Regions from separate parts of the Arthrobacter caoxuetaonis genome, predicted to be linked through region 4. Evidence: riboswitches for the same ligand, from Rfam matches in the RefSeq annotation. Region 4 holds a riboswitch; each other region holds the start of a gene.

Region 1 (7,218 bases), 1.5 Mb from region 4:
GCGCCAGAAGCTCTTCGGTGCAGGTGACAAGCTTCCGGAGGACCACCGCGGCGCGCGGTTCCGGCTGGACCCTGCGGTCCGCCGCTAGGCCGGCCCTGCGGGGGTTCCGTTAGGCTCGTGCGCATGACAAATGCGGGGAACACCAAAGCTCTCAGTCTGAACGTCACCTCCAAGCGCGCCCGGGCCCGCGGGGAAATGGTGGTCGCGGCGCCTGTCTCGGCGCTCCCTCCTGCCGTCGAACGGGCCGGGGTGAGGCTTCCACGGATGACCCTCACCGGGATCTGGCAGGAGCGGGCAGAGCTGGTGGCGGGAACCACGTGGAAGACGTTCGGCGAAGACATTGTGCTCACCTTCGAGCCGGTGGACGCTGCAACCACACGGGTGGTGGCCACCAGTACACCCCACGTTCCGACCACCATCTTCGACTACGGGCAGGGCAAGGCCGACGTCACCGAGGTGCTGAACGCCGTGGCTGCGGAGCTCTAGCCAGGACAGCAGGAAGCGGCGGCACGCAGCCGCCGCTTCCTGCCGGCAGGATCTAGTAGATCTTGATCGAGCCGCCGTCGGCCATCAGCGTCTGGCCGGTCATGTACTGGGACTGTTCGCTGGCCAGGAACACCACGATCGGAGCGATGTCCGTCTCCGGATCGCCCAGACGGCCCAGGGGAATGCCGTCCACCACTTCCTGGAAGGCCTCCGGGAACGCCTGGCTCCACTGGGCGATGCCCGGGGTGAGCGCGATCGGGGAGACCACGTTGACGCGGATGCCGTCCTTGGCCCATTCGTTGGCCGCCGTGCGTGAAATGGCGCGGATGGCTTCCTTCGCGGCGGCGTAGGTGACCTGGTTGGGAAGGCCCTTCATGCCCGCACCGGAGGCAAAGTTGATGATGCTTCCACGGGTCTTCTTCAGCTCTGGATAGGCAGCGCGCATCAGGTGGAACGTGGCCATGGTCCCGGTATTGAAGGACAGGTCCCACATCTCCTGCGTAGTCTCCATAATCGGAGCCTGCTTGGAAGCATGCGCGTTGTTGACCAGGACATCCAGGCCGCCAAAGCGCTCCACGGTCTCCGCCACGATCTCCTTGGTGCTCTCCTCCTTGGAAATGTCCTTGGCAATGAAAATAACGTCGCCCTGGCCATCGAGTTCAGCCAGGAGCTTGTCTCCCTGCGCCTGGTCAATGTCGACGACGGCAACCTTAGCCCCTTCGGCCAGGAAGCGGCGGACGATTCCCTGCCCGATCCCTCCGGCGCCGCCCGTGATGATCGCGGTCTTATTTTGCAGTTGCATGGTCTTCCTTCCGTAATGCCGGTGCCCTTTCGGAATCCGGCGGGTGGGTGAGGGATTGTTCAACCCCGGCGATGAAGTTCGCTACGAGGAAATCCAAGGAGCGGCGCGACGCGGCGTAGCTGATGCCCTGGTCCCGGAAACCCAAGGCCTGCGGGTAGGGGGCGACGGCGTCGTCACCCCAGCGCTGGTCGCGTTCCGTTCCGGTGCGCTCGGGGCCCGTGAGAGCTGCAGCGGTAATGGAAGCGGTGCCGATGACGGCGGCAGAAACGCCCAGCAGGCAATCGAAGCCCTGCTCGCTGGTTAGTCCTGCCTTCCGCAGCCGGGAGAGCAGCAGCTCGATCTCTTCGGGTGTTGCCACGTTCACCAGCCGCCGCGGCGTCAGGATGATGCGCAGCAGCCACGGATGTGCCTGGAATGCACGCCACTGGGCATCGGCCATGTGCTGGAGCATCTCCTGCCAGGCGGCGTTCGGGGTGGGGAGCAGTTCATAGTCGCGGGCGGCAGCGTCGGCCATGAGCAGCAACAGGGCCCGCCGGTCAGCCACATGGCGGTAAAGTGCCATTGCGGAGACCCCGAACTCGGCGGCGACCCGGCGCATCGAGACGCCGTCCAGGCCGTCGGCGTCGGCAATCCGGACGCCGGCTTCCGTGATGGCGGCGGCGTTCAGTGGTTGCGGTTGCTTGTGGGGCACGACCGTCCCTTCCGTAGCGTGTTTACAGTGTATACCTCAAGGCCTGCACGAGCGCTTGATGACCGTATCTTTAGGAGCATTGACCCAGCCTGCACGCGCTCCTACGGTGGAGGCAGGGCCGACGGCGGCCCGCCCCAGCGAAGGAGAATCCCATGGATCCAGCAGCTGACGCATCGGGACGCGTACTGTCCGCGGACGGAACGCCCATCGCCTGGGAACGTCACGGCCAGGGTCCGCCGCTGGTGGTGGTGGATCCCATCATGATGGACCGGACCACCTCCGGCCTGGCCGGGGTTGCCGAACTGCTGGCAGAGGGCCACACCGTCTACACGTATGACCGCAGGGGTAAGGGCGAAAGCGGGGACGGGGAGGAATACACCCCCGAATCCGAGGTGGATGACCTGCTGGCCGTCGTGCAGGCCGCGGGTGGATCGGCGGACCTGCTGGGAACCTCCTCGGGAGCGATCCTTGCCCTCCGCGCCGCTTCGGAATCAGCGGTTGTCTCCAGCGTCATTGCCGTCGAACCGCCGCTCTCCCAGGAAGGCGCGGCAGGGCCTGACATCCGGCCGCAGCTTGAAGCCCTGATCGACGCCGAGGACCGGGCGGGAGCCGTGCGCCTGTTCCAGGAGTCCATCGGTGTTCCGGAGGAACTCATCGAGCAATCCGAACCCTCACCTTTCGAGCCGGCGGCGCACACCATCTCCTACGATCTCACCCTCATGCTGGAAACCGACATCCAATCCCTCACCGGCATTCATGTTCCGGTCCTGGTGCTGGCCAGCAGCGGCAGCGATGCCCGGCTGCAGGGCTGGGCCCGCGAGACGGCCGAAATCCTCCCGGAGGGTTCTTTCCAGTTGCTCGAGGGATCCTGGCACGGACTGGACGATGCAGTGCTTGCCGAGGCGGTCAACGACTTCCTGGAATAAAGGCCGCGGACGCCTGATCGACCCGTCGCAGGACGGCGCGTACGCTGTAGACCCGTTGAGTTCCAACCGGAGGGAGGGCCAGAATGGCACACCGCAATGATCCCGAGGTTATATCCCGCCTGCTCTCATCCAAGGGACGCTGGGCAGTGGTAGGTCTCTCGAACAATCCGCTGCGTCCGGCAGTCGGCGTCTCCAGATTTGTCCAGGACTCGCTGGGGATGGAGATCGTCCCGGTGAACCTGGCGGGCGACGACGTCTTCGGCAATAAGGGCTACACCAGGCTGGCCGAGATCCCGGGCCAGATCGACGTCGTCGACTGTTTCGTGAATTCGGCCCGGGTGGGGGACATTGTGGACCAGGCCATCGATATCGGTGCCAAGGCCGTCTGGCTGCAGCTCGGCGTCGTGGATGAGGCGGCCGCCCAGCGCGCCGCCGAAGCGGGGCTCGACGTCGTCATGGATACCTGCCCCGTCATTGAAGCGGGACGCTTCGGGCTCTAAGGCCCCGCCGGACCGGCCGGGCGCAGGTCCACCGGCAGTGAACGGTGGGTTTTCCACGCCGTGAGCATCTGGTCCCGGGTGCCGCCGGGGTGGGAGGCGTGCCAGTCCCGGGAGAACCGGTTGAGCTCAAACTGCGGCCCGATTGGCCGGGCATCCCCTGACCGGGTGGCATGCCAGTGATCCAGTGCCGCGGCGAGCGTCGCAGTGCCGTCATTGCCGGCGAAGAACGCCCGCATGGGCGCATCAAACCGGAAACCGGGTCCCAGCGCATTGACGAAGAACTCCCGGAGCACCTGGCTGCACGGATGCCCGGCAGGAACCACCGTATGAATCGTCAGCGGCGGGACCAGCGGCGCAGGCCGGCGCGGTGGGCGGGCGGGCGCTTCGGTCCGGGGCCGTCCGGCCAGGCAAGCCGCGACGCGTGAGCTGACAGTGGCCTTTGAGCCGGCAGCGCTGAGGCCGTTTGCCCGGGCGAAGCCCTGCAATTCCTCCTTCAGCCAATACCAGCGGAGGAACTCCGTCTCGCTGAGATCCCGCGCCGTAGACGGAAAACTCTTGGTGACCCAGGTGATGCACGTCACGCACGGACGCACTGCGTCATGTGCGGTCACAACATTGCGCGGGCTCCCGCCAGCGGTCAGCATGAACCCGTAACCATCCAGAGCGGCTGAGAGACCTGGCTCCGTGACGCCGCAGCAACCCCTTCCGTAATTCATTCGGAGCAGAGGGGTGCTACCGCCAGGACCGATGGAGAAGCACCCGCTATCTTTTGGTCCCCTTCAAACGTGCTCCGGCGCGCTGAAGCTGTGGACTCCGCGGCGCGCGCCTTCACAACCTGAAGGAGGAGAGCATGATCCGGATCGAGAATGTTTCGACCGTTTTTGACACCGGCGGATCCAGTTTCACCGCCGTGGACAACGTGTCCCTGGACATCCCCAAAGGCAGCATCCAGGGCATCATCGGGTTTTCCGGTGCGGGCAAATCCACGCTGCTGCGCAACATCAACCTCCTGGAACGTCCCACCTCGGGCCGGGTCCTGGTCGACGGAACGGACCTGACCGGCCTGGCGGATGCCGAGCTGCGCGCAGCACGGCATGAGATCGGGATGATCTTCCAGCACTTCAACCTGCTGAACAACCGCACGGCCGCGCAGAACGTGGAGCTCTCGCTGAAATTCGCGGGAGTGAAGAACGCTGCCGAGCGCCGGCGCCGCGCACTGGAGGCGCTCGCCGTCGTCGACCTCTCGGAGAAGGCAGGAACCTACCCGGCCAAGCTCTCCGGCGGGCAGAAGCAGCGGGTTGCCATCGCCCGGGCCCTGGCCACCCGGCCCAAGGTGCTGCTGTGCGATGAGCCGACCTCCGCCGTCGACCCCCGCACCACCGCGTCCGTGCTGCAGTACCTTTCCGACGTCAACGCGCGGTTCGGCATCACGATCGTGGTGGTGACGCACGAAATGAACGTCATCAAGGCCATTGCGGACAACGTGGCCGTCATGGAGGAGGGACGGGTCGTGGAACAGTTTGCGCTCACGGAGCTCGTCCGGCCCGGGTTCACCCCGGCCACCTCGATCGGACGGTACCTGATCTCCGACGAGATCACCCTGGACCGGGCTGCCCGCCGGGAAGGAGCCCGCGTTGCTTGAGCGCATTGCCGAAGTCTGGCCCGAACTGCTCGCGGCACTGGGCCAGACCGGAACCATGCTCGTCGTCGCCATTCCGCTGGCAGTTCTGATCGGAACCCCGCTGGGAGTCCTGCTCTTCGCCCTGGGACCGGACGGACTGGTCCACAAACCCCGGCTTCACCGGGTGCTGGATTCACTGGTCAACCTGGTCCGGTCCTTTCCGTTCCTGATCCTGCTGATCGCCATCATTCCGTTCACCCGGTTCGTGGTGGGCACCACCATCGGCACCGCGGCGGTAATCGTGCCGCTGACCATCAACGCCATCCCCTACTTCGCCCGGTTCGTGGAACAGAACATCACCGCTCTCGGCGGCGGCGTGGTGGAGGCCGCCCGGTCCATGGGAGCCACCCGCGGGCAGATCGTCCGCGATGTCCTGCTGGTCGAAGCGCGTCCGGCCCTGATCAGCTCCGTCACCATCATGACCGTCAGCTTCATCTCCTACTCCGCCATGGCCGGCCTGGTGGGCGGCGGCGGAATCGGCGACTTCGCCATCCGGTACGGCTACTACCGCTACGAAACCGGGCTGATGTTCACCGCGATTGTGCTGATGGTCCTGCTGGTCCAGGCCGTGCAGCTGGGCGGCTCCTGGTTCTCCCGCCGCGCTGACAAGCGCCTCTAGCTTCTCCTCCAACCGACTTCTACAGAACGGAACCACCGTGAGCACTCCGAGTACCCGTTTTTCCGGGCCCCGGCCGCGCCTGCTGCTGAACGCCTTCCTGATGAACACCACCAGCCACATCCGCGGCGGCCAGTGGCGCCACCCTGACGCCGGACAGCACCGCTTCAACGAACTGGGGTTCTGGACGGACCTGGCCCGCCAGCTCGAAGACGCCAAGTTCGACGCCCTCTTCTTCGCCGATGTGGTGGGCCTGTACGGAAACCACGACGGCGGCTGGGCCTCCCATGTGCGCCGCGGGCTGCAGGTGCCGGCCAACGATCCGGTCCTGCTCCTCGCCGCGCTGGCAGGTGCCACCCGGAACATTGGGCTGGCCGCGACGTCGTCCGTTGTACAAAGCCATCCGTTCCAGTTCGCCCGGCAGATGTCCACGCTGGACCACCTCTCCGGCGGCCGTGCCGGCTGGAACATCGTCACCTCCGTCCTGGACAACGCGCACCGCAACTTCGACGGTGACGGGCTGACCGGGCACGACCGCCGCTATGACTGGGCGGATGAATACACCGACGCGGTCTACAAGCTCTGGGAAGGATCCTGGGACGACGGCGCGCTGGTCCAGGACAAAGCCAGCGGCGTCCACGCCGACCCGGACAAGGTCCACAAGATCCATCACCGCGGCGAGCGGTACTCGATCGACGGACCGCACCTGAGCTCGCCCTCCCCGCAGCGCACACCGGTGCTGTTCCAAGCCGGCAGCTCCGGCCGCGGGCAGCAGTTCGCGGCCGCCAACGCCGAAGCCACGTTCATCTTCGCACCCAACCACGCCCACGCCGCGAAGGTTGCCGCCGGGGTCCGTGCCCGCGCCGCCGAGGCCGGGCGGCTTCCAGATGACATCAAAGTCTTCACCGGGCTGTCCTTCGTAGTGGGCGGAACCGAAGCCGAAGCGCAGCGCAAGAAGGCCGAACTGGACGAATACCTGGACCTCGATGCCGTAATCGCGCACATCGGCGGGGGCCTCGGCATCGACCTCGGCGGGCTAGACCTGGACACCCCGCTTGGTGACGTGCAGACCGAAGGCGGCCGCGGCGTGCTGCAGGCCATCATCGACTCCACACCCGGCGGCAACCCCACCCTGGCCGACGTGGCGCGCTACCGCACCGAAGCCCAGCAGGTCACCGGCACCCCGGAACAGATCGCCGACGAGCTTGAACGCTGGCAGGATGCCGGCGTGGACGGTATCAACATCATCAACGGCATCCTGCCCGGCTCCTACACGGACTTCATCGAGGGGGTACTGCCCGAACTGCGCCGCCGCGGCCTGGCCCAAAGCGAATACGCCCCCGGCACCTTGCGCGAAAAGCTCTTCGGAGCCGGCCCGCTCCTCAACGAGCGGCACCGGGCCGCTCAGTTCCGCGGCGCCTTCACGTCCGAAAACACCCTTTCAGCTTCAGGAGTTACCCAATGACCGCCAGCCTGCTCACCCGCTACGGTTACAGCCCCGCCCCGGACGCGGCGC
Region 2 (7,218 bases), 490 kb from region 4:
TCCGCTGGACGGGCACACCTGGAACAGCAAGGTCTTCGGCTATGGCAAGACCCTCCGCACGTCCGAAGAGCTCGCCCATGCCTACTCCAACTTGCACCGGACCCAGATCCTTCCCGCCGTCAGCCAAGGCCTCGCTGCCAGCGTCTACACCCAGCTCACCGACGTCGAGGATGAGGTCAACGGCCTGCTCACCTACGACCGCCGGGTGCTGAAGGTGGATCCGGCCGTCGTCCGTGAACTGAACTCTGAGCTTTTGGCGGCTGGGTCGGCTTTGTGAACCTGAGAGCCGGAGTGATGCCTGGACCAGGCCGGCCGGGGCGCCCGCGGGTTTGAACACCTCGGACCAGCTCCAGCGGAGAAACCCTACGCCTGTGGCCCGGATTGCGTCCTCGCGCCAGCCTGTCTAGGCGCGTGGGCGCAGTTGTGGAAGGCCGGCTCGGAGTAACGCCTGGACCAGACCGTCCGGGGCGCCCGCGGGTTTGAACACCTCGGACCAGCTCCAGCGGAGAAACCCTACGCCTGTGGCCCGGATTGCGTCCTCGCGCCGCTTTTCCTGCAGCAAGGCATGTTCGGGCTGAGTCCCGCCATCTGTCTGAGTCTTTCCGTACTTCACTGCGCCGTCGAATTCGCCAACGAGTTCCTGCTGCTTCCAGAAGAAATCCGTGCGTCCAAGCAGACGTCCGCCAGGAGAATGAAAACTCTGCTGCAGCTCCGGAGCGGGGAAGCCATTGCGGTGGATGACGGCGCGGGAATAGGACTCGCCGGGAGATTCGGACCTCTCATCGGCGAACGTGATGACGCGCATCGCTCTCACACGCTTGGCCTGTGTAGGCAGGCCCTGCGCCAGCTGCCGCAGGGCGTCCTTCTCCAGGGCCTGGAGACCTCGCCGCCGGTCGGGGCGGATGACGTGGTCCATTGCCGGAACTGCTTGCTCGAAAGGCAGGTAGGCAGCCATATCAAGGACGGTTTGTGCCTTGGAAGTGACGGGCAGTCCGTCGACCGTAGTCAGCGGCTCCAACAGGCGTCTTCGAGCCCAGCGGAGGTCACCGCGGCGGTGGCCGTTGACGGGAGGCAAAGCCAGCAGCATGACCTCAAGCGGCGTTCCGATCGTCGGAATTCCCCAGATCACTGCCGCCGACTGCTGGATGAGGACCCGTCGAGTCCTTCCGGATTGTACGGCCGCCGCAAGTCTCAGGCGCTCGCGCTCCCAGGGGCTAAGCCCCGCCCAGGACTGTCCATCCAAATAGACACCGGGCCTGATCCGGACCAGCTCACCCGTGGTGCACCGAAGCGCAAGGGAACGGCGTCCGGGCCCATCACGATCGGCATCGACGGAGTAAAGCAGGTTTGCGCACATGGATCCAGCTTCGAATGCTGCGGGTCAACCGCGGGAACCAGTTGCTGATCTGTGGAAAAGGTCAGGCCTTAGCAGCAGGTGGTCATCGGCAGAAAGACTGCGTTGAGGGCGGAATCGTCCGTTAGGGGAGAATCTGGGCACGGCGCCAAGCAGTATTTTCCCCGGATGGCCAGAAAGACCCGGAACGCAGCGAAATCGTGTCACAGGGTGCAGCGTTTTCCCCGAGTACAGTGTTTTGGGGGACATAGTGCAGCGAAACCCCGAAACGCAGTGAAATCCCGGCCTCGAAACACACGAATCCGGCCTCGACGCCCCAGACGGACCTCGAAGCAGCGGAACCTAGATCTCGACGAGACCCTTGTCAGTCCCGAACGTCACAGACATGATGCCGGGGGTTCCCTTGGGGGAGACCCAGGTGACGTCAAGGCCGTCGAGCGGCTTCTCCACCGGCTGGCCGAGCCACTCGGTGACGCGCTGGGCGGAGCCGGCAATCGTGAGGGATTCAAGGGAGACCGTGCCGGCAAAGGCACGGGAGGGGTGCAGGTCCGCCTTGTCCTCATCCCAGCGGAGCATGTACGGGACCTGCGGGTCGGCGATCAGGCCATTGATGCCGATCTGCTGCCAGGTCAGTTCCTGGCCGTCGGGGAACTTGCGGTTTCCGGGGACGGCGGAGCGGCCGAGCCGTTCTTCGAAGGGTGCGAGGTCCTCCACGGCGACGCACCATCCCATCCAGCCGCCGCCTGCCTCGGAGCGTGCACGGACGGCCTGGCCGAAGGGTGCCTTGTCGGAAGCGGGATGGTTCAGGACCTCAACCACTTCCAGATACTGGTGGTTAGCCAGCGGAATGATCATGTTCCGGGTGCCAAAGCGGGGGTGCACCCCGCCCTTGACGAAGTCGGTTCCAAGGGCAGAAGCAATACGTTCCGTGGTGGCCAGCAGGCCGTCGGATTCGCAGGCATAAGAAACATGATCCAGGCGCATGCGAACATCTTGGCACGTTGTGACCTGTGTCTCGACCAAGGCAAGCCTTAGCTCGGCAAAAGGTATCTGGATCAGCGGATTTTTCCCGGATTCACGCTGCGTCATATGGGTTGCGCAACTCCGGCTCCGTTGGTTCTATAGGTACAGGTCATGAGTGCCAGCAGATAGCCCCGGCTTGCTGGCCGGCAACCCTCCAACCGCGGTGGGGTGCCCCGGGTGAAGACCTGGCTGGACACCACAAAGGGTGTCCGGCAAGCGCGGGCCACACGTCTGGTACCGGAGTTCTTCCGGCATCGGTACCTGTGGGGCCCCTGGTCATTAAGGGAGCAACATGTCTGCCAACTGGTCATTCGAAACCCGCCAGATCCATGCAGGACAGGAGCCCGACGCCACCACCGGCGCCCGTGCCCTTCCCATCTACCAAACGACGTCCTTCGTTTTCCCCAGCGCGGAAGCTGCAGCGAACCGTTTTGCGCTCGCAGAGCTGGCTCCGATCTACACCCGGATCGGCAACCCCACGCAGGAAGCAGTGGAGAACCGCATCGCCTCCCTGGAAGGAGGTGTTGGGGCCTTGCTGCTTGCCTCCGGGCAGGCCGCGGAAACCTATGCGATCCTCAACCTGGCCCAGGCAGGGGACCACATTGTGGCCAGCCCCAGCCTGTACGGCGGAACCTATAACCTCTTCAAGCACACGCTGAAGAAGTTCGGCATCGACGTCACCTTCGTCGCCGACCCGGACAACCTGGACCAGTGGCGCGAAGCCGTACAGCCCAACACCAAGGCCTTCTTCGGTGAAGTCGTCTCCAATCCGCGCCAAGACGTCCTGGACCTGGAAGGACTCTCCGCTGTCGCGCATGAGGCGGGCATTCCCCTGATCGTGGACAACACCCTGTCCACCCCGTATCTCATCCGTCCCATCGAATGGGGAGCGGACATCGTGGTGCACTCCGCCACCAAGTATCTCGGCGGGCACGGCACCGCGATGGCCGGCGTGATCGTGGACTCCGGCAACTTCGACTTTGCCGCCGATCCGGAAAAGTTCCCCGGCTTCAACACCCCTGATGAGAGCTACAACGGCCTGGTGTATGCCCGGGACCTCGGGGTCAACGGTGCACTGGGCGCCAACCTGGCGTTCATCCTCAAGGCACGGGTCCAGCTGCTGCGCGACCTCGGCTCGGCAGTATCTCCGTTCAACGCTTTCCTGATCGGCCAGGGCCTGGAAACCCTCAGCCTCCGGCTGGAGCGGCACGTGGAGAACGCCGTCGCCGTCGCGGAATGGCTGGAGGCGCACGACGACGTCCTTTCCGTCGCGTACGCAGGCCTGGAGTCCAGCCCGTGGTACGAACGCGGGCGCAAGTACGGGCCGCGCGGCACCGGTGCGATCGTGTCCTTTGAAATCGACGGCGGCGTTGAAGCGGGCAAGCGCTTCGTCGATGCGCTCCAGCTGCACTCGCACGTGGCGAACGTCGGCGACGTACGCTCGCTGGTGATCCATCCGGCGTCGACCACCCACAGCCAGCTGGGGGCGGAGGCCCAGGCGGCAGCGGGAGTCAGTCCGGGCCTGGTGCGGCTCTCGGTCGGGCTGGAGCACGTGGATGACATCATCGCGGACCTCGATGCCGGATTCCGCGCCGCCAAGGGAGCATGAAGTACAGCGTGACAACGTATCCACCCGCAGCGCAGCACCCCGTCCACACTCTCGACGGGGTGCTGCAGTACGCCTCGATCGGTGAACTCGAACTGGAGACCGGAGGGCGCTTGCCCGACGTCGTCCTGGGCTACGAAACCTGGGGCCGCCTGAACGGTGACGCCTCCAACGCCGTCCTGATTCCGCATGCCCTCACCGGCAGTACCCACGTGGCGCAGGGCAGCACCGAGGAACCGGGCTGGTGGGACGGCCTCGTGGGGCCGGGGCGGACCGTGGACACCGATCGTTTCTTCGTGGTCTCCATCAACATGGTTGGCGGCTGCTACGGCTCCACCGGCCCGGCGTCGGCGGATCCCCACGGACTGCCCTGGGGATCCCGTTTCCCGTTCGTCACCATCCGGGACTCGGTTCGCGCCGAGGCGCGGCTGGCGGACCAGCTGGGCATCCGCCGCTGGCACACGGTGCTGGGCGGATCGCTGGGCGGAGCACGCGCGCTGGAGTGGGCAGTGACTGAACCTGACCGGGTGGCACGGTGCGCGGTGATCGCGGCGACGGCGGCGAGCACGGGGGAGCAGATTGCCTTTGCCCAGGCCCAGATCGAAGCCATCAGGCTGGACCCGGACTACAACGGCGGGGATTACTACAACGGTTGCGCTCCGCTCGCCGGACTCGGTCTGGCACGCAGGATCGCGCACATCACCTACCGCTCAGAGGCTGAACTTCAATACCGGTTCGGCAGGACGCCGCAGCCGGGAGAGGATCCGCTGGGTGCTGCCCTTCCAGCCGGCCGCGGCCGCTACCAGGTGGAGAGCTATCTGGACCATCAGGGCCGGAAACTGGCGGACCGGTTCGACGCCAACAGCTACGTCATCCTCACCGAGGCGCTGATGAGCCACGACGTCGCCCGCGGCCGCGGCAGCCTCGCCGAAGCGCTCGCGGCCACGCAGGCACAGTTCCTCGTGGCAGCCGTGGATTCGGACCGGCTGTACTTCCCGGAACAGTCCCATGAACTGGCCGCGGCGCTGCCCGGAGACAACAGCGTGCACGTTATCAGCGCACCGATAGGCCACGACGGGTTCCTGACTGACATCCTGCAGCTCAAGGACGTCCTGGAGCGGGACTTCTTCGCCTAAGCAGCGATGCCGGCGCGGCATGCTGGCACCATAAAAGGATGCGCAGAAGCATCTCGCAGCGCCGGCACCGGACCCGGCCCGCCCGGGGCCGGTTCTTCCTCTGGGCTGCCTGCACCCTCGGCCTGATCCATGCCGGGTTCAGCCTGTATTGGGCACTCGGCGGGCGCTGGCTGCTCGCCACGGTGGGACAGTTCGCCGTGCAGGCGGCAAAGGACGTGCCGCTGCAAGCAGCACTGCTGCTCGCCGGGACGGCGCTGCTGAAGGCTGCGGCAGCCGTGATACCGCTGGCAGCAGCCTATGGCCGGTTTCCGTTCCCCGGCGTGATCCGGGTCCTCAGCTGGATAGGAGGCGCCGGTCTGGTGGTTTACGGAGGCGTCAATACGGCCGCTGCAGCGGCGGTCCTGGCCGGCTGGATTCCGGCGGACCCCGAAGCTGACAGCCAGGGCCTGCTGGGACATGCCCTGCTGTGGGACCCGCTGTTCCTGGGCTGGGGAGCGTGCCTCCTGGCCTACCTCTTCGCGTCACGGCCGGCACGGACCGAGCCCGGAGCCTAAGCCTTAGGCCCGGCACAGTCCGAGCCCGGACCTGCGCCTCAGACCGGAGCCCTAGACCGGCCCGGTGCCGGCGGCTTCGGAGGAACCCGGCGGCATGCGTGTGCCGAAGTAAGGGCCGGCATCAGGACGCTTGGGCGAGATGCCGTCCCCCGAGGAGCGCCCGCGCACCCGGCGCACCACCCACGGCACCAGGTATTCACGAGCCCAGACCAGGTCTTCCGTGCGGGCAGTCCTCCAGTTCTTGGCAGGCAGCTCCTTGACTTTGGCCGGCTCCAGCGTGTGCGGCACCCCAAGCGTTTCGAGCACCATCGCCGCGATGGTTTGGTGTCCGAGCGGTGAAAAGTGCAGCCGGTCCGGTGCCCACATCTGCGGGTTGCTCAGCTCGCGCAGTGCCCACATGTCGGCAATCACGGCGTCGTGCCATCCCGCCACAGTCCGCAGGTTTTCGTTGTAGGTCGCCACCCGTCCGCGGACGCTGCCCAGCACCGGCGTCGCACCGATGTCCGGTCCGGTAAAGAGCACCACCGTTGCGCCGGTTTCCCGGAGGCGGGCCATGGTGGCGTCCATTGTCTCGGCCAGGCGGTCCGGATCGCCGCCGGGGCGGATGACGTCGTTGCCGCCGGCACAGATGGTCACCAGGTCCGGCTTGAGGTCGATCGCAGGCTGGAGCTGTTCGTCGACGATCTGGTTCAGCAGCCGGCCGCGGATGGCCAGGTTGGCGTAGGCGAAGTCCTCGTGTCCGACGGCGAGTTCCTCAGCCAGCCGGTCCGCCCAGCCCCGGTTGCCCCCGGGGCTTTCAGGGCTCGGGTCACCGATGCCTTCAGTGAAGGAATCACCCAGTGCCACGTAGCGGCTGAAAGGGTGGCCCGGACGGGGCGGGGCGGGCTGCGGAGCGGTGCCGGTCTGCCGGCCGGGAGGTACGGGGGACTGCTGAGCGTTTTCGTTCACCGGACCATGATGGCTTGGCCGGGCCCGGCTACGCGACCGTAGGTTCCTACCCCCGCCATGCCAGAATGAAAGTCATGACTGAAAACGCTCCGTGGAATCCCGTCGTCCTCTTTTCCAAGCCCGAGGAGGAACGCGCCGGAACGCCGCTGCTGGTGCTCTTCCACGGCTACCTTGCCAATGAAGAAGACCTGATGGGTCTGGCGGCCTACCTGCCGCAGGAGTTCACCATCGCCTCGGTGCGCGCACCCCTGGCGCTGGGCCCGGGTTTCTCCTGGTTCCCGCTGATGCACGAGCCCGATTACTCGGTGGACCGGGTGGTGAACGCGGTCCAGGATGTCTCCGACTGGCTGGACGGGATCAAGGAAGCGCACAGCAGCGTGACGCTGCTCGGATTCTCGATGGGCATGGCAGTGGCCAGCACCTTGATGCGGCACCGGCCCGAGGAGTTTGCCGCCGTCGTCGGGCTCTCAGGTTTTGTTGTCCCGGCCGAAGGCAACGGATTCTTCCATGACGAGGAACTCGCCGAACTGAAGGTTCCGTTCTTCTGGGGCCGGGACCAGGCCGATCCCGTCATCGACGCACCGCGGATCGAGTACA
Region 3 (7,218 bases), 310 kb from region 4:
GAGTCAGAAGGACCGCGATCGCCAGCAGGGCTGAAGCGGTCCAGACTAGGGCGCTCTTTTCCGGAATAGAGAGATTCAGGACCAGAGCCAGCGCCAGCAGCAGGAGCTGGGGGACCAGCAGTTTCAGACCCGGAACCTTGGTGAACTTCTGCACGTAAACCCCCATGTCATAGACGTGTTGCTGGCTTCCACGATACAGGGGCAGTCAACGTCCCCGCCGGAACGTCAGCCGCACCACGGCACCGGCAACAACCGCCATCAGCCCCAGCGCGATGTCCAGCAGCGGAAGGGACAGCGCCAGCAGCAGCGCTCCGGCAAGGCCCAGCACGTTCAGTGCGCGCGGCGTATACCAGCGCCGCGAGTGCAGCGTGAAGGCGATCGCCGCGGTGCCCCCGGCATAGAGCAGCCCGGTAAATGCCGCGACCCCCAGCAGCGTGGGCGCCGGGAAGGCCAAGATGAGGACAATGACGACGCCGGCTCCGGCCACCACGCCGACCCAGGGCGTTTCCGGCCGCCCCCGGAGGACGGACCGCTGGCTGCCGAACAGCCGGGGGAGTTCGCCTTCGGCGGCCATGGACGCGGCGATGCGGGCGCAGCCCGCGTTCAGGGCAGAGAGCGCGCCGAGCCCAGCGGCAGCCGCGGCAATCAGGACGACGCCGGTCCCCACGCCGCCGCTCATGTCAGCCACCGGGACCACCATGGGTGCGGTTTGCCCCGCGAGTCCCGGCGCTCCGAAATAGCTGAGAAGCGATTCACCCAGCACCAGGTACAGGCCCAAAACGACGGCGATAGCTGCCGGCAGCGCCAGCGGAATGTTGCGTCCAGGGGAGCGGACGTGCGGCCCCAGCGAAGCCAGATAGCCGTAGCCAATGAACGCGAAGTACAGCAGCGCCGAGCTTTCCAGCACCCCGGTAAAGCCGGGTTCAGGCAGCGTAGCGAGTTTCGGGATCCCGCCGGGCTGATCCGAGTTGAATGCCACCACGGCAACGAAGGCAAGCACGGCGATCACGAACGCGACAATGAACCGGGACACCCAATCGCTGCGCGTCGCGCCGGCCAGGTTAAGCAGGGCAGTTCCTGTGACCGCGCCTATTGCCACCGCAACGCCATAGTCCGGCAGCAGGTAGGTGCCCAGCATCAGCGCCGCCACCGCAGCTGCCGCCAGCCGGGAGCACAGGAAGATCCATCCGGTGACGAAAGCCGCAGTGGGGCCAAGGATGACCCGCGCCGCCCGGGTGCCGCCGTCGTCGTAATTGGCCTGGCCCTCATCCAGCGCCGCGCTGATCTGGAAAATCGCGACGCCGCACGCATAGGCGACGACGGCGGCGATCGCCAGCGGTAACGCCAGCGGGCCGCCGTCCGCAGCCACGGCCGCGGGGAAGACGACGAAGACTCCGGCGCCCACGATGGATCCGATGCCGGCAGTCGTCGCGTCGAAGCCGCCCAGCGGGCGGTGCATGGCAGCGTTGCCGGACACTCATCCTCCGATCAGTCTGCCCTTGGCCGGGAACAGAAGGTATCACCGGTAAACTCAAAGAAGATCTCTACTCACAATGGGCGGAAACAGGTGGTTTCCGCAACCAATCGAAGTTGAAAGGACTGCTGTGCTGCGCACACATGCCCTTGGTTCCCTGAGGGCCGAGCATATTGGACAGACCGTCACCCTGGCCGGCTGGGTAGCCCGCCGCCGGGACCACGGAGGCGTGGCCTTCCTCGACCTGCGTGATGCCTCCGGTGTCGCCCAGGTTGTTGTCCGTGAAGAGGACGTCTTCCACGGCCTGCGCAATGAGTACGTCCTGCAGATCACCGGCAAGGTCGAGCGCCGCCCCGAAGGCAACGAGAACCCTGCCCTGGCCACCGGCGAGGTGGAGGTCATTGCCGACGACGTCGTCATCCTGAACACCTCCGATCCGCTGCCGTTCCAGATCGACGAGCACGTGGAGGTCGGCGAAGAGGCACGCCTGCGCCACCGGTACCTTGACCTGCGCCGCCCGGCCCCGGCCGCCGCGATGCGCCTGCGCTCCGAGGCCAACCGCGTAGCCCGCGAACTGCTGCACGGCGAGGGCTTCGTCGAAATCGAAACCCCCACCCTGACCCGTTCCACCCCGGAAGGCGCCCGCGACTTCGTGGTGCCTGCGCGCCTGGCACCCGGTTCCTGGTACGCGCTGCCGCAGTCCCCGCAGCTGTTCAAGCAGCTCCTGCAGGTAGGCGGCTTCGAGAAGTACTACCAGATTGCCCGCTGCTACCGCGACGAGGACTTCCGCGCCGACCGCCAGCCGGAGTTCACCCAGCTGGATATCGAAGCGAGCTTCGTCGAAGAGAATGACATCATTGCCCTCGGCGAGCAGATCGTGAAGGCACTCTGGAAGCTGATCGGCGTCGAGATCCAGACCCCGATCGCCCGGATGACCTACGCCGACGCCATGGCCCGCTACGGTTCGGACAAGCCGGACCTGCGCTTCGGCCTGGAACTGACCGAGCTCACCGAGTTCTTCAAGGACACCACCTTCCGCGTCTTCCAGGCACCCTACGTCGGCGCCGTGGTCATGCCCGGCGGTGCCTCGCAGGCCCGCCGCACCCTCGATGCCTGGCAGGAATGGGCCAAGCAGCGCGGTGCCAAGGGCCTGGCCTACGTCCTGGTTCAGGAAGACGGAACCCTCACCGGACCGGTCGCCAAGAACCTCACCGACTTCGAGCGCGAAAACCTGGCAGAGAAGGTCGGCGCCAAGCCCGGCGACTGCATCTTCTTCGCCGCCGGCGACGCGTCCTCGGCGCGGGCCCTGCTTGGCGCTGCCCGTGTTGAAATCGGCCACCGCACCGGCCTCATCGATCCGAAGGACTGGGCTTTCGTCTGGATCGTTGACGCCCCGATGTTCGAGCCCGCCGCCGCGGCCGTTGCCGCCGGTGACGTCGCCGCAGGCGAAGGCGAGTGGACTGCGGTGCACCACGCCTTCACCTCCCCGAAGCCCGAGTTCATGGACACCTTCGATACGGATCCCGGCTCGGCCCTGGCCTACGCCTACGACATTGTCTGCAACGGCAATGAGATCGGCGGCGGTTCCATCCGTATCCACCAGCGCGATGTGCAGGAACGCGTGTTCAAGGTCATGGGCATCTCCGAGGAGACCGCCCAGGAGCAGTTCGGCTTCCTGCTCGAAGGCTTCAAGTACGGCGCTCCGCCGCACGGCGGCATCGCCTTCGGCTGGGACCGTGTGGTGGCCCTGCTGGCCGGCGCCGACTCGATCCGCGACGTCATCGCCTTCCCGAAGTCCGGCGGCGGCTACGATCCGCTGACCTCCGCTCCGGCGCCGATCAGTGCCCAGCAGCGCAAGGAAGCCGGCGTCGACTTCAAGCCGGAGAAGAAGCAGGACAAGCCGGCCGAGGCTCCCGCTTCCTAGCCCGACCCAGCCTGCATAAGGGCCCGGCCGCCACTTAGGCGGCCGGGCTCTGTGCTTTAAGCGTCTGTGCTTTTTAGGGTTCGGCGGGTGGAGCGCTCATGCCCGCCTGACGGCGCAGGTGCTGCCGCAGGCCCGGGATGGCGAAGTCCACTTTGCCGTGTCCGGTGGACTCGATAAGTCCGGCTGCCAGCAGCCGGGACCGGTAGTTGGCCACCAGGTTGGTTTTCGCGCCAAGGCGGCGGCCGATGTCGCCGGCCAGGGACGGGCCGTCATCCACCGCCATGGCTGAGAGAAATTCCCGGTCCTTGGCCGACGCCGTCGCCAGGGCTGCCTCAATGACGGTGCGCGCGTTGCGCCGGTGGGCTGCGTCTATGGCCCGCTGGACGGCATCCGTTCCGAGGTGGCCGGCCTGCGTCTCCGCCTCCCGCCAGAGGAAGTAGCCCACCAGCTGGATCAGGAACGGATAGCCGCCGGTCGCCTGTGCGGCACGGCTCACCAGATCGGGGCTGATCTGGAAGTCGGCGCCGGCAAAGGTCGAAGCAAAGGACTCTTCAACCTCCCGCACAGCAGCGGCATGCAGGTCGATCTTGTCGGCCCGACGCAGGAACGTCGCCACGCCCTCGTTCAGCAGATCCGAAACTGCCGCTGGCAGCCCCGCGAAGACCAGTCCGATCGGCAGCCGGGCCTGGATGAAATGCTGCACGCTGGCGGCAAGCTGCGCGAGCTCGCTTCGGTCAGCGGCGTGGATCTCGTCCACGCTGATGATGAGGCCGGTGCGGTGTTCGTCCAGGAGGGTCAACAGTTCCTCCCCGACACCGCGCCACGCGACCTGCCGTTCGGGCGGCAGCTGGGTCGTAATGCTGAAACCGGCAGCTGCGAGGGCGGTGATGCGGCGGGTCTTGGGCCCGTCCCCCAGTTCCTCGGCCAGGCGGCGCATCGATTCGCCAATGCGGCCGACGAATCCCGGCGTGGCGGTCTCGGAGATGACAGCCCAGCCGCTTTCGCGGGCCAGGTCATGTGCGGCGCCGAGCATGACGGTCTTGCCGATGCCCCGTGCACCGGTAAAGATCGTCAGCAGGCCGGGGGCGCCGGACCCCAAACGGAGTCCGTACTGGAACTCATCCAGCACGCCCTCCCGTCCCAGGATTTGCGGGGGAGTGGCCCCGGCGGAAGGTCGGAACGGGTTTTCCATGCGGACAGACTCCTGTGAGTCGCTGTGTGCTTTGTGAGTTTGCGCGGGCTCGATGAGTCTATATGAGTTCTGTGAGTTTGAGGCTGGTCAGGCGAAGGCAGGGACAGCCAGATTGCGGAACGCCGAACCGTGGAAGACCAGCGGCTCATAGGCATCCCCGTGGGCGGAATAGCCGTGAACCCGAAGCAGGACGACGGCGTGGTCCCCGGCCGGGACCTCATTCTCCACCGATGTCTCCAACCAGAGCGCTGCCTCGTCGAGGAACAGGGCGCCGGAACCGGCGTTGTGCAGATCGAGTCCGGCAAAGCGGTCGCCGTCGCGGGAAGCGATCTGGCGGCAGACGCCGTCGTGCCCGGAACCCAGGACGGAGACTCCGATCCGGCCCGCCGAACGCAGTACCGGCCAGGTACGGGAGGTGTTCTGCACGGCGAACATCACCAGGGGCGGATCCATGGAGACCCCGACAGTAAAGGAGGAGGCCACGATTCCCTGCGGGGCGCCGTCAACTTCGGCGCAGAGTGCTGCGATTCCGGACGGGAAGCGCCCAAAGGCCTGGCGCAGTGCATTTGGCTGGAGATCGGTTTCGAGTGCCATGAAGATTCCTCTGCCTGACGCGCAGCCTGCGGCAAGGAGCCGGATGCGGCGCTGTACTTGCCGGACCGGGAGATCCACCGGAACGGCCGAATCGTCACCTGGAGCACCCCGCTACGGCGAGAGGGTTGCCGTCCAGCCGGCCAGGGCCTCTGGCTGGAACTCTTGATTCTGGCTACCAATCTAGGGGCGCGGTATCCCGCGCGCAAACCCGCGCTGTGAGGCGTACACACGCCGCAACAGTTCGTAACGGGCTGTCTTAGGGCGCGCGCTATTCCGGCAGCAGCTCCAGGGATGTGTCCGCCGCGGCCGAACCGGGACGGTCCCGGACGCCCATCTTCGCCAGCGCCAACGGTCCCAGCACACCTCCAGCCAGCAGAACTGCAGCGAAGACCAGGCAGGCTGCCAGCCAGGAGCCCCCGGCGTAGACGAAGCCCGCCAGCAGCGAACCAATGGCCGCGCCGAGCAGGCCCGCGTTTCCTAGGATGCTCATCGCCCGGCCGAGGCGGCGCGGGTTCAGTTCCGCGGCGACTTCCCCGTACATCGGCAGCAGCAGTGCCCAGGAAACGCTGGTGAGTACCCAGAGCGCGGCGGCGCGTCCTGGACCGGCCCGGGATCATCTTCCGGCGACGTCGGACGCCTGCGCGGAGCGCAAAGCAGCACGACCAAACGCTTCGGAAGAGAGCAGGCCAGCCATGGAACCTGAGTCACGGTCCGGGAACTCTGCGGCAAGGGCGCGGATGGACACCCAGAAGAGGGCCCCGCCCACACCGCCGAGGATCGCTGCGCCGAAGGCAACGGACAAGGAACCGGCCAGCGTGTAGCCGAGACAGCTCACGGCATAGAGCAGGGCGCCGGACGCCGCGGTGACGGTCCTCGGGCGCTTATCCGCCAGCCAGCCCGCTGCCGGACGGGCGGCAACCGACACAAGGAGTTCGGCCGCGACCAGGATCCCGATCGCTTCCGCGCCGATCCTAGCCAGCAACGGACACGGGAATGGGAACGGTGCCGCCCCGGCCAGCCATTACAGTGTCCGCATGAGACAACGCTGGTTCAAACAGGTAGACGTCTTCGGCAACAAGCCGTACCAGGGCAACCCGCTTGCCGTAGTGCTGGACGGGGAGGGCCTCGACGACGAGCAGATGCAGCAGTTTGCCCGCTGGACGAATCTGTCGGAGACGACCTTCGTGCTCCCGGCCATCCAGGACGAGGCTGACTACCGGGTCCGGATCTTCACGCCCGGAGGGGAGATACCGTTTGCCGGGCACCCTACGCTGGGCACCTGCCACGCCTGGACGGAAGCGGGAAACACCCCGATGAAACCGGGCCTCGTGGTCCAGGAATGTGGAATCGGCCTGGTTCCCCTGCGCGTCAATGCCGGCCTCGCTGCGTTCGCGGCGCCCCGCCTGATCCGCACCGGACCCGTGGAAGAGGACATTCTGGCCAGGGTCACAGCCGCCCTGGGCCTGCGGCCGGACCAGGTCAAGGGCCACCAGTGGGTGGACAACGGTCCGGGCTGGCTGGGACTGCTGCTCCCTGACGCCGAAACGGTGCTGTCGCTGACGCCGGACCATGCAGCGATTGGCGGCCTCCGGGTGGGGGTTATAGGCCCGCAGCCCGAATCGGCGGAGACGGACTTCGAGGTACGTGCCTTCGCGCCCGGCCTGGGTGTCTCGGAGGACCCGGTCACGGGCAGCCTCAACGCAGGCCTGGCCCAATGGCTGATCGGCCAGGGCATCGCCGAAGAACGCTACACCGTCACCCAGGGCACAGCCGTCCACCGTTCCGGCCTGGTGCGGGTGTTCACCCGGGAGGGCCGGATCTGGATCGGCGGCGAGTCGGTCACCTGCATCGACGGTTCCGTCACGCTCTGACCCGCGAGAGGCCAGTTACGGCTCGTTTCAGCGCTGAAAAGAGCCGTAAGTGGCCTCTCGGCGGGGCGGTAGCCTTGAAGCGTGAATGACTTGTTCAGCAGCGATGAGGACCAGGACCCCGGGGACGGCGGCGACGCGGCCGGGGAACGGGACGACGACGGGG
Region 4 (7,218 bases):
GCGGCGGCTTCCGGCGTGGCCTGCGCCGGAGCGGCGGCGTACGCGGCCTCCGGATAGGCGCGGACCACTGTTCCGGGGCCCTGGCGCGCTGCACGGCCGGCACGCTGCTGCGCCGAGGCCCGGGAACAGCTGACGGTGACCAGGCCGGACATTCCCCGGACTGCATCGCGCCGCGGCTCACGGGCCAGCCCGGAGTCCACCACCAGCCGTACTCCCGGCACAGTCAGGGAGGACTCGGCCAGTGAGGTTGCCACGATAATCCGCGGCCGCCCGTGCGGCAGGCGTCCGGAAACTGCGCGGTCCTGCTCTGCCGGGCGTACCTGTCCATGCAGTTCCACCACATCGGCAGCGTTTCCGGCCAGGTGCATCAGCCGGGAGGCCACGTGCGAGACTTCGCGGGCACCGGGAACAAAGACCAGTGCGTCAGTTTCCGGGTCCGCTGCCAGCGCACGGGCATGGGCGTCTGCCGCTATTCCGGCAAGTTCGTCCAGGAATCCGCGCGTCACTCCGCGCTCGTCCAGGCGGGCGGCCCTGGTGGGCTGCCAGCGGACGTCCAGGGGATGAAGGACCGAGGGACAGTCGATCACCGGCGCCGGGGAAACTGAGCTTTCAGCGGCTATGAGCTCGGCGAAGCGAGAGGTTTCCAGCGTCGCTGACATGGCGATGAGCATCAGGCCTTCACGGAGTTCCCGTACTTCGGCCAGCATGCCCACCAGCAGATCGGACTCCAGGCCGCGCTCATGGACCTCATCCAGGACGACGGCAGCGGTGTCTTGGAGCGAAGGATCAGCCAGGAGCCGGCGAAGCAGGATGCCCGGGGTCACGAATTCCACCACGGTGTCCGGGCCGGCGAGGCTTTCGCCCCTGACGGTGTAGCCGACGGCACCGCCTGCGGCCCCGCCGTCGAGCGCCGCCAGCCGCCGGGCTGCCGTCCTGGCCGCAACCCGCCGCGGCTGGGTCACCACTACCCGGCGGGGGCCCTCAGTCCGTGCCGCCAGGTTGGCAGCCAGCGGAGGCACCAGGGTGGTTTTACCGGTACCCGGGGGCGCCTGGACGACGGCGTTCCCGGTCTCCCGCAGCGCAGCGGCCAGCTCGGAAAGCGAACGCGCGAAGACCAGCCCGGCACCGATGCGGTCCAGGTCAAAAGGCCCGCTCTGATAGCCGGCGGCAGACGGTCCAGGAACACTCACCCCACCATTCTCCCCTCCCGTGCGTACCGTCCCGTGCACCTCCGGCACGGCGGGACGGTGATCTGAGGTGAGCTGCTACCTGCGGAGCGCCTTGCGGGCCGCCTGATTGCCCAGGAACTGCACGAGCTGCACCAGGACGATGATGACTGCGACGGCGGCCCAGGTGACCACCGGATTGAACTGCCGGTAGCCGTACTGGATGGCGAAGTTGCCCAGTCCCCCGCCGCCGACGTAGCCGGCCACTGCGGACATGTCCACGAGGGCCACGAAGATGTAGGTGTAGCCCAGGATCAGCGGACCAAGTGCCTCCGGAATGAGGATCGTGAAGATGATCCGCCGCCGCCCGGCACCGATGGACCGCGCTGCCTCGATGACTCCGGGCTGCACGGTGAGCAGGTTCTGCTCCACGATGCGGCTGATGCCGAATGCTGCGGCCAGCGACAGCGTGAAGATGATCGCGTTGTTGCCGATCCCGCTGCCGGTGACGGAGCGGGCCAGTGGCTGGGCCGCGGCCAGGAAAATGATGAAGGGGATGGGCCGGAAGATGTTCACGAGGACGTTCAGCGTGCCGAACACCGCACGGTTCGCCAGCAGCGCCCCCTGGCGCGTCGTGTAGAGGCCCATGCCGATCAGCAGTCCGCCGATTCCGCCGAACAGGAGGCTCAGGCCCACGATGTAGAGGGTCTCTCCGATAGCAGTCCACAGCTGCGGGGTCAGGGGTATGAGGTCTTCCATGTCAGTTCAGCTCCGTCACTTTGATGCCGTGCCCGACGGCGGCAAGGGCGCCGTCGATCGCCTGGTCGGCGCCCTTGAGCGCCAGCGTCAGGTGGCCGAACGCGCGGCCGGAAATGTCATTGATGCCGCCGTAGACCAGTTCGAACTCCACTCCGGCGGCTGCCAGTTCAACGAACACGTCCGACTGGGACGCGCCGCCGTCCCGGAAGGACAGAGTGACCATTCTTCCCTCGTGCCTGTTTCGCAGCGTCGCCAGGTCGGCCGCTGAAGGAACGCCCCGGACCACAGTGGAAACGAACTTCCGTGAGGATTCCTCGCGGGGGTTGGAAAACACCTCGAACACTTCACCCTGTTCCACGATCCGTCCTCCGTCCATGACGGCGACCTTGGTGGCCAGGTTCTTGATGACGTCCATTTCGTGGGTAATCACCACAATCGTGATGCCCAGCTCGCGATTCACCCGGCGCAGCAGTTCCAAGACCTCATGCGTGGTCTCCGGGTCAAGGGCCGACGTGGCTTCGTCTGCGAGGAGGATCTTGGGCGACGCTGCCAGGGCGCGGGCAATGCCCACGCGCTGCTTTTGCCCGCCGGAGAGCTGCTCCGGGAAGTTGTCCGCCTTGTCCGTGAGTCCCACGAAGTCCAGGAGCTCGGCGGTCCGTGCGGCAATTTCAGCCCTGCTCCGGCCCGCTACCCGCAGCGGATAGGCCACGTTGTTGCGGACGGTTTTGGAGTTAAAGAGGTTGAACTGCTGGAAGATCATCCCGATGTCCAGGCGCAGCTGCCGCAGCTGCCGCTCCGGGACGCCCGTGACCTGCCGGCCGTCGACCGTGATGTCGCCGGAGGTTGCAGTCTCCAGCGCGTTGATCAACCGGACCAGGGTGCTTTTTCCCGCTCCGGAGTAGCCGATGATTCCGTAGATTTCGCCGGCTTCGATCTCCAGGTTGATGTCCCGCAGCGCCGTGACCGGCTCTTCGCCCCGGCGGGCGGGCGGGTAGGTCTTGGAGACATTCCGCAGTGTGATGAGTGGCATGGTTTCCCTTGCAGAACGAGCGTCCCGGGTCCGGCCGCAGCCGGACCCGGGACGCGGTGGAACGGGCAGGAACTAGTCCAGGTTTTCGATGTCCTGCTGGACCTCGGCGAGCGAATCGCGCAGGTCCTGGACCGGGACCTTCAGGAATTCGGCGGTGTTGCCTGAAGCCTTCTGGACACCGTCCTGGACTGCCTGCGTTTCCTGGTAGATCTGCACGAGCTTGAGGTAGGTCTCGTTCTCCTCCTCGCCGGCACGCGCTGCGAAGATGTTGACGTACGGGATGGCCTTGGGATCCGACGGATCGTCCTGGGCAATGGCGTCTTCGGCCTTGAGGCCCGCGTCTTCGACGAAGTCGTTGTTGACGATCGCTGCTGCGACGTCGGGAAGCGACGTGGGGGTCAGGGAAGCCTCAAGGGTGGTCACCTTGACCTTTGACTTGGCTTCGTCGAGGTCGTCAAGGGTCGCGAAGACGCTGCCGCCGTCCTTGAGGCTGACCAGCCCGGCTGACTGCAGCACCAGCAAGCCGCGGGCCAGGTTGCTTTCGTCGTTGGGCACCGCCACCGTCGAGCCCTCGGGGATGTCTTCCACCGAGTCGTACTGGGTGGAGTACAGGCCCAGCGGGTAGATGGCCGTGGAGCCAATCGGTGTGAGGTCTGCGCCGCTGGCAACGTTGTAGCGGGCCAGGTAGATGATGTGCTGGAACTGGTTCAGGTCCAGTTCGCCCTCGGTCAGTGCCGGGTTCGGCTGCGTGTACTCGGCAAAGTCAACGATTTCGACGTCGATGCCTTCCGCCTTCGCGGCCTCGGTGTAGGTGGCCCAGTACGGATCGCTGGCTCCAACCACGCCGATCTTCACAGTGCCTTCGTCCCCGGAGGCTGAGCCGCAGGCGGCCATCGTCAGTGCCAGGAGCGGGGCGGCTGCAATCGCCAGGATTCTGCTGAGTTTCATGGTGTGGCTCTTCTCCCAAAAGGGTCCGCGGCGCTCCGCGGACAAGGTGGAGGCGCAGGCCGCTGGAGGGCAGTGCCGGCGCCGTACTTGCCTCGCGGAAAGTCTCCGCCGAGGCCGAATCATCACCTGGAGCACCCCGCTACGACGAGAGGGTTGCTGTCCAGCCGGCCAGGGCCATTGGCTGGAACTCTTGATTCCGTCCCTAGGCTAGGAACATCTGGGCCACGTAACCAAAACGCGCCTGCTTTATGACGACTTATGCAGTGGCACATGACATCCTGCGTAACAGGACGTCACGGAACCAGCCCCGGGCGGGGCCTTGTAAACCGGGAGAAAAGGAAGCCATGAGCGAAGCGCGGGATCTGACGGCAGCCGATATATGCACTCTGGCAGCACGGCACGGACTCGCCCTGGAACCAGGCACCGTCCGTTTCAACGAAGCCGGACTGGATTACCGGGTCGCTTTCGCCTCCGCACCGGACGGCGGGGACTGGGTACTTCGGATCCCACGGCGCGCGGACGTTGCCGCCGGCCAGGAACGCGAGCAGGCGATCCTTGATTTCGTGCGTCCGCGCCTTCCTGCAGCGGTTCCGGAATGGAAGATCCAGAGTTCGGACCTCATTGCCTATCCCCTGCTTCCGGGCAGCCCGGGGCTCACGGTGGACCGGGACAACCAGCCCGAATGGCACTTTGACCCGTCGGATCCGACGTACCTCCACTCCCTGGCCGGATTGATCGCGTCGCTGCACGGGATGGACGCGGCGGCCGCGGCCGCCGCGGGCATCCCGGCCGAGACTCCCGACGGCGTCCGCCGGCACTGGTCGAAGGTACTGGAACAGGTGCGCGCCGAGTTCCGCATCGCCCCGGAGCTGCTGGCCGGCTGGGAACAGTGGCTGGCCGATGACCGGCTTTGGCCGCAGCGGACGGTGCTGACCCATGGGGAGCTGTATCCCGCGCATCTGCTGCTCGATGACGCCAAACGGATCGTCTCCGTATTGGACTGGACCACGGCGAAGGTGAGTGACCCGGCCCTGGAGTTTATGTACGTGCACCTCATCTCGCCGGGTTCCCTCGACGACGTGGTCCGCTGGTACCAGGACGCGACAGGGCTCACCGAGCCGCACCTTGCCGAACGGTGCACGGCGCTGATAGCGGCCGGCCCGTTGAACTACGCGCTGTTTGCCCTCGCATCCGGCGAACCCGCGCACCGCGAGACAGCCTCCGCGCAGCTGCTGCCGTCCTAAGTCAGGACTGTTCCGCCGGAGTCTCTGATTCCTCAGGCGCGTCGCCGTCCTCGGGGGCGTCGCCGTGGTGGCCGCCGCGGCCGTGGCCTCCGCCCTTGCCGCGGTCGCCGTCCCGATCTTCCCGATCACCGCGGTCACCGCCATCGGCCCCGTCGTCGTGCTGTCCGTCTTCCCGGCCTTCGTCGGCCTGGCCGTCAGCATTCTCCTTGCCGGGCTTCGGATCATCCCCGTCCTGGGTGTCCTGCCGATCCGGCCGGGCTTCGTCACTGCCGCCGTCGCGCTCCTGGGCGTCTTCGGGCCCGCGCCGTTCCCGGTCGCCGCCGCGGCCCTGGTCCTGGCCCTGCTCCTGTTCGGACGTCACCGATGCAGTCTCCATATTGTCCCCAACGGCCATACCCGTGAAGAACGTTCCGGCGAGCAGGCCGGCGGCGGCCAGACCGCTGGCGGTCCAGATGATGACCTTCTTCGCTTTGCTCCCAATCGCCACGATTGGTGACACCTCCCTTGAGTTTGGATATTCCTACGCCATCTATCCAACGCCGCGATTCTTCGAGGATTCTTAGAAGCCCCGTGCGGATAGGGGCAGCCGCACCACCAGGACGGCGCCATGGCCTGTTTCCGGTTCAGCGCTGACTGATCCGCCGAACCGTGCGGCGATTTCTGCGACCAGCGCAAGGCCCAGGCCGTAGTGCCGGGTGTGCCCTGCCGGGGCCGGGCGTACCGAGGAGAAGCGGTCGAACAGTGCTCCGGCGAGCTCCGGCGGCAGCCCCGGGCCGTCGTCTGCCACCGTGACCACGGCGTCGCGGTTCCGCGCGGCTACGGAGACGGTAACTTCCGTCCGCCCGAAATCCAGAGCGTTGGACAACAGCGCGGTGAAGACCCGTTGAAGTGCCGCTTCGTTGCCCAGGACAGGCACCGGCACGTCCGGCAGTTGGGCGTGCAGGGCAAGGCCCCGGTCGGAAAAGGCGGGGCCGAAGGCGGCGGCTGTCTGCCGGGCAACGGCTGCCAGATCCACCTCTTCCAGCGTCCCGGGCTTTCGCGGATCCGCGGCAACCAGCAGGTCGTCCAGGATTCCGGTGAGGACCCCTGCGTCTGCCACCACCTCATCCAGCCCCTGAATGAGGCGGTCCAGCTCCCCGGGAGACGCTCCGCCTGCCTGCCCCGCGGCGCGCCGGCGCAGCAGCTGGGCCCGGGTGCTCAGCAGGGTCAGCGGCGTGCGCAGTTCATGGCTGGCGTCAGAGACGAACCTGCGCTGCAGCTCGAGGGCCCGGGCCAGCGGGCGCATGGCAGCCCGCGCGGCCAGAACTGAAAACAGTGCCGCCACCGCTGCCGAACACACCACGGCCGCTATCAGCGCGAATAACAGGCGGTTCAGCTGGTTCCGTGTTTCCTGCGTATCCACGGCGGCCTGGACAACCCGGCCGCGCCTCTCCTGCGCCGTCAGCACGCGGTAGGTTGTGCCGTCTGCCTCCACGGTTTCTTCGATGCTGCCTGCTCCTGCCGCAACGGCCGACAGCGAGCTGGCCACAGGCAGGCCCGAAGGCACGTCCCGCGAGACTTCCAGCCTGCCGCGGTTCAAGACCGCCAGGAAAACGTCCAGCGGGGCATCACGCGGGTTATCCAGTTCGACGGCGGCCTCCAGCCGCTGCTGGAGGGCTTCCTCACTCCCGGCGGCGGCGAGGTAGTAGACGACGGCGCCGGCCAGCGAGAGCAGCACCACGATGAGCGCGGTGAACTGGACCGCCAGCCGTACCGAGGCCCGGCGGAGTTCACTCCGTTCCCCGCGCAGTGCCCTTGCCACGGCAGACCTATTCCTGCCGGCCCAGGCGGTAGCCGATCCCCCGAACGGTCAGGACCGCGTTCCTGCCCAGTTTCCGGCGCAGATAATGCACATACGTGTCGACGACGCCGTCGTCGTCGGCGTCCGGGAACACGAGGGCGTGCAGGTCCTCGCGGGGGAAAACCTGTCCGGGGCGCCTGGCCAGCTCCTCCAGGAGCGCAGCTTCGCGTTCCGACAGGACCACCACCGCCCCGGCTCCCGTGGTCACGGTCCGCCCGGCGGCGTCGAACA

The links. A riboswitch is a leader RNA that binds a small molecule or an ion and turns the genes downstream of it on or off. The one in region 4 is predicted to bind S-adenosylmethionine.
Region 1: it holds a riboswitch for S-adenosylmethionine, as region 4 does, so the genes downstream of both, NF551_RS01000 (methionine ABC transporter ATP-binding protein) here and NF551_RS07885 (MetQ/NlpA family ABC transporter substrate-binding protein) in region 4, are expected to answer to the same signal.
Region 2: it holds a riboswitch for S-adenosylmethionine, as region 4 does, so the genes downstream of both, NF551_RS05555 (bifunctional o-acetylhomoserine/o-acetylserine sulfhydrylase) here and NF551_RS07885 (MetQ/NlpA family ABC transporter substrate-binding protein) in region 4, are expected to answer to the same signal.
Region 3: it holds a riboswitch for S-adenosylmethionine, as region 4 does, so the genes downstream of both, NF551_RS09245 (flavin reductase family protein) here and NF551_RS07885 (MetQ/NlpA family ABC transporter substrate-binding protein) in region 4, are expected to answer to the same signal.

The regions. Positions count from the first base shown of each region.
Region 1 is NZ_CP099466.1:189,980-197,197, forward strand. Features, by position in the region: gene NF551_RS00965 (LLM class flavin-dependent oxidoreductase) at 1-88, shown strand, start outside; gene NF551_RS00970 (hypothetical protein) at 124-486, shown strand; gene NF551_RS00975 (SDR family NAD(P)-dependent oxidoreductase) at 539-1,288, opposite strand; gene NF551_RS00980 (TetR/AcrR family transcriptional regulator) at 1,272-1,979, opposite strand; gene NF551_RS00985 (alpha/beta fold hydrolase) at 2,132-2,905, shown strand; gene NF551_RS00990 (CoA-binding protein) at 2,989-3,405, shown strand; gene NF551_RS00995 (SAP domain-containing protein) at 3,402-4,016, opposite strand; SAM riboswitch class I at 4,057-4,159, shown strand; gene NF551_RS01000 (methionine ABC transporter ATP-binding protein) at 4,256-5,047, shown strand; gene NF551_RS01005 (methionine ABC transporter permease) at 5,040-5,705, shown strand; gene NF551_RS01010 (NtaA/DmoA family FMN-dependent monooxygenase) at 5,743-7,167, shown strand; gene NF551_RS01015 (acyl-CoA dehydrogenase family protein) at 7,164-7,218, shown strand, end outside.
Region 2 is NZ_CP099466.1:1,233,018-1,240,235, forward strand. Features, by position in the region: gene NF551_RS05540 (glycoside hydrolase family 2 protein) at 1-277, shown strand, start outside; gene NF551_RS05545 (hypothetical protein) at 404-1,129, opposite strand; gene NF551_RS05550 (VOC family protein) at 1,697-2,338, opposite strand; SAM riboswitch class IV at 2,485-2,602, shown strand; gene NF551_RS05555 (bifunctional o-acetylhomoserine/o-acetylserine sulfhydrylase) at 2,670-3,986, shown strand; gene metX (homoserine O-acetyltransferase MetX) at 3,983-5,119, shown strand; gene NF551_RS05565 (DUF3995 domain-containing protein) at 5,158-5,673, shown strand; gene NF551_RS05570 (SGNH/GDSL hydrolase family protein) at 5,725-6,621, opposite strand; gene NF551_RS05575 (alpha/beta hydrolase) at 6,696-7,218, shown strand, end outside.
Region 3 is NZ_CP099466.1:2,024,043-2,031,260, reverse strand. Features, by position in the region: gene NF551_RS09265 (hypothetical protein) at 1-154, opposite strand, end outside; gene NF551_RS09260 (APC family permease) at 206-1,477, opposite strand; gene aspS (aspartate--tRNA ligase) at 1,605-3,398, shown strand; gene NF551_RS09250 (ATP-binding protein) at 3,472-4,590, opposite strand; gene NF551_RS09245 (flavin reductase family protein) at 4,678-5,184, opposite strand; SAM riboswitch class IV at 5,233-5,352, opposite strand; partial or broken gene NF551_RS09240 (MFS transporter) at 5,453-5,758, opposite strand; gene NF551_RS09235 (MFS transporter) at 5,798-6,166, opposite strand; gene NF551_RS09230 (PhzF family phenazine biosynthesis protein) at 6,219-7,055, shown strand; gene NF551_RS09225 (replication-associated recombination protein A) at 7,137-7,218, shown strand, end outside.
Region 4 is NZ_CP099466.1:1,718,400-1,725,617, reverse strand. Features, by position in the region: gene hrpB (ATP-dependent helicase HrpB) at 1-1,190, opposite strand, end outside; gene NF551_RS07895 (methionine ABC transporter permease) at 1,266-1,925, opposite strand; gene NF551_RS07890 (methionine ABC transporter ATP-binding protein) at 1,927-2,955, opposite strand; gene NF551_RS07885 (MetQ/NlpA family ABC transporter substrate-binding protein) at 3,028-3,903, opposite strand; SAM riboswitch class IV at 3,982-4,099, opposite strand; gene NF551_RS07880 (macrolide 2'-phosphotransferase) at 4,248-5,147, shown strand; gene NF551_RS07875 (hypothetical protein) at 5,149-5,634, opposite strand; gene NF551_RS07870 (sensor histidine kinase) at 5,707-6,948, opposite strand; gene NF551_RS07865 (response regulator transcription factor) at 6,956-7,218, opposite strand, start outside.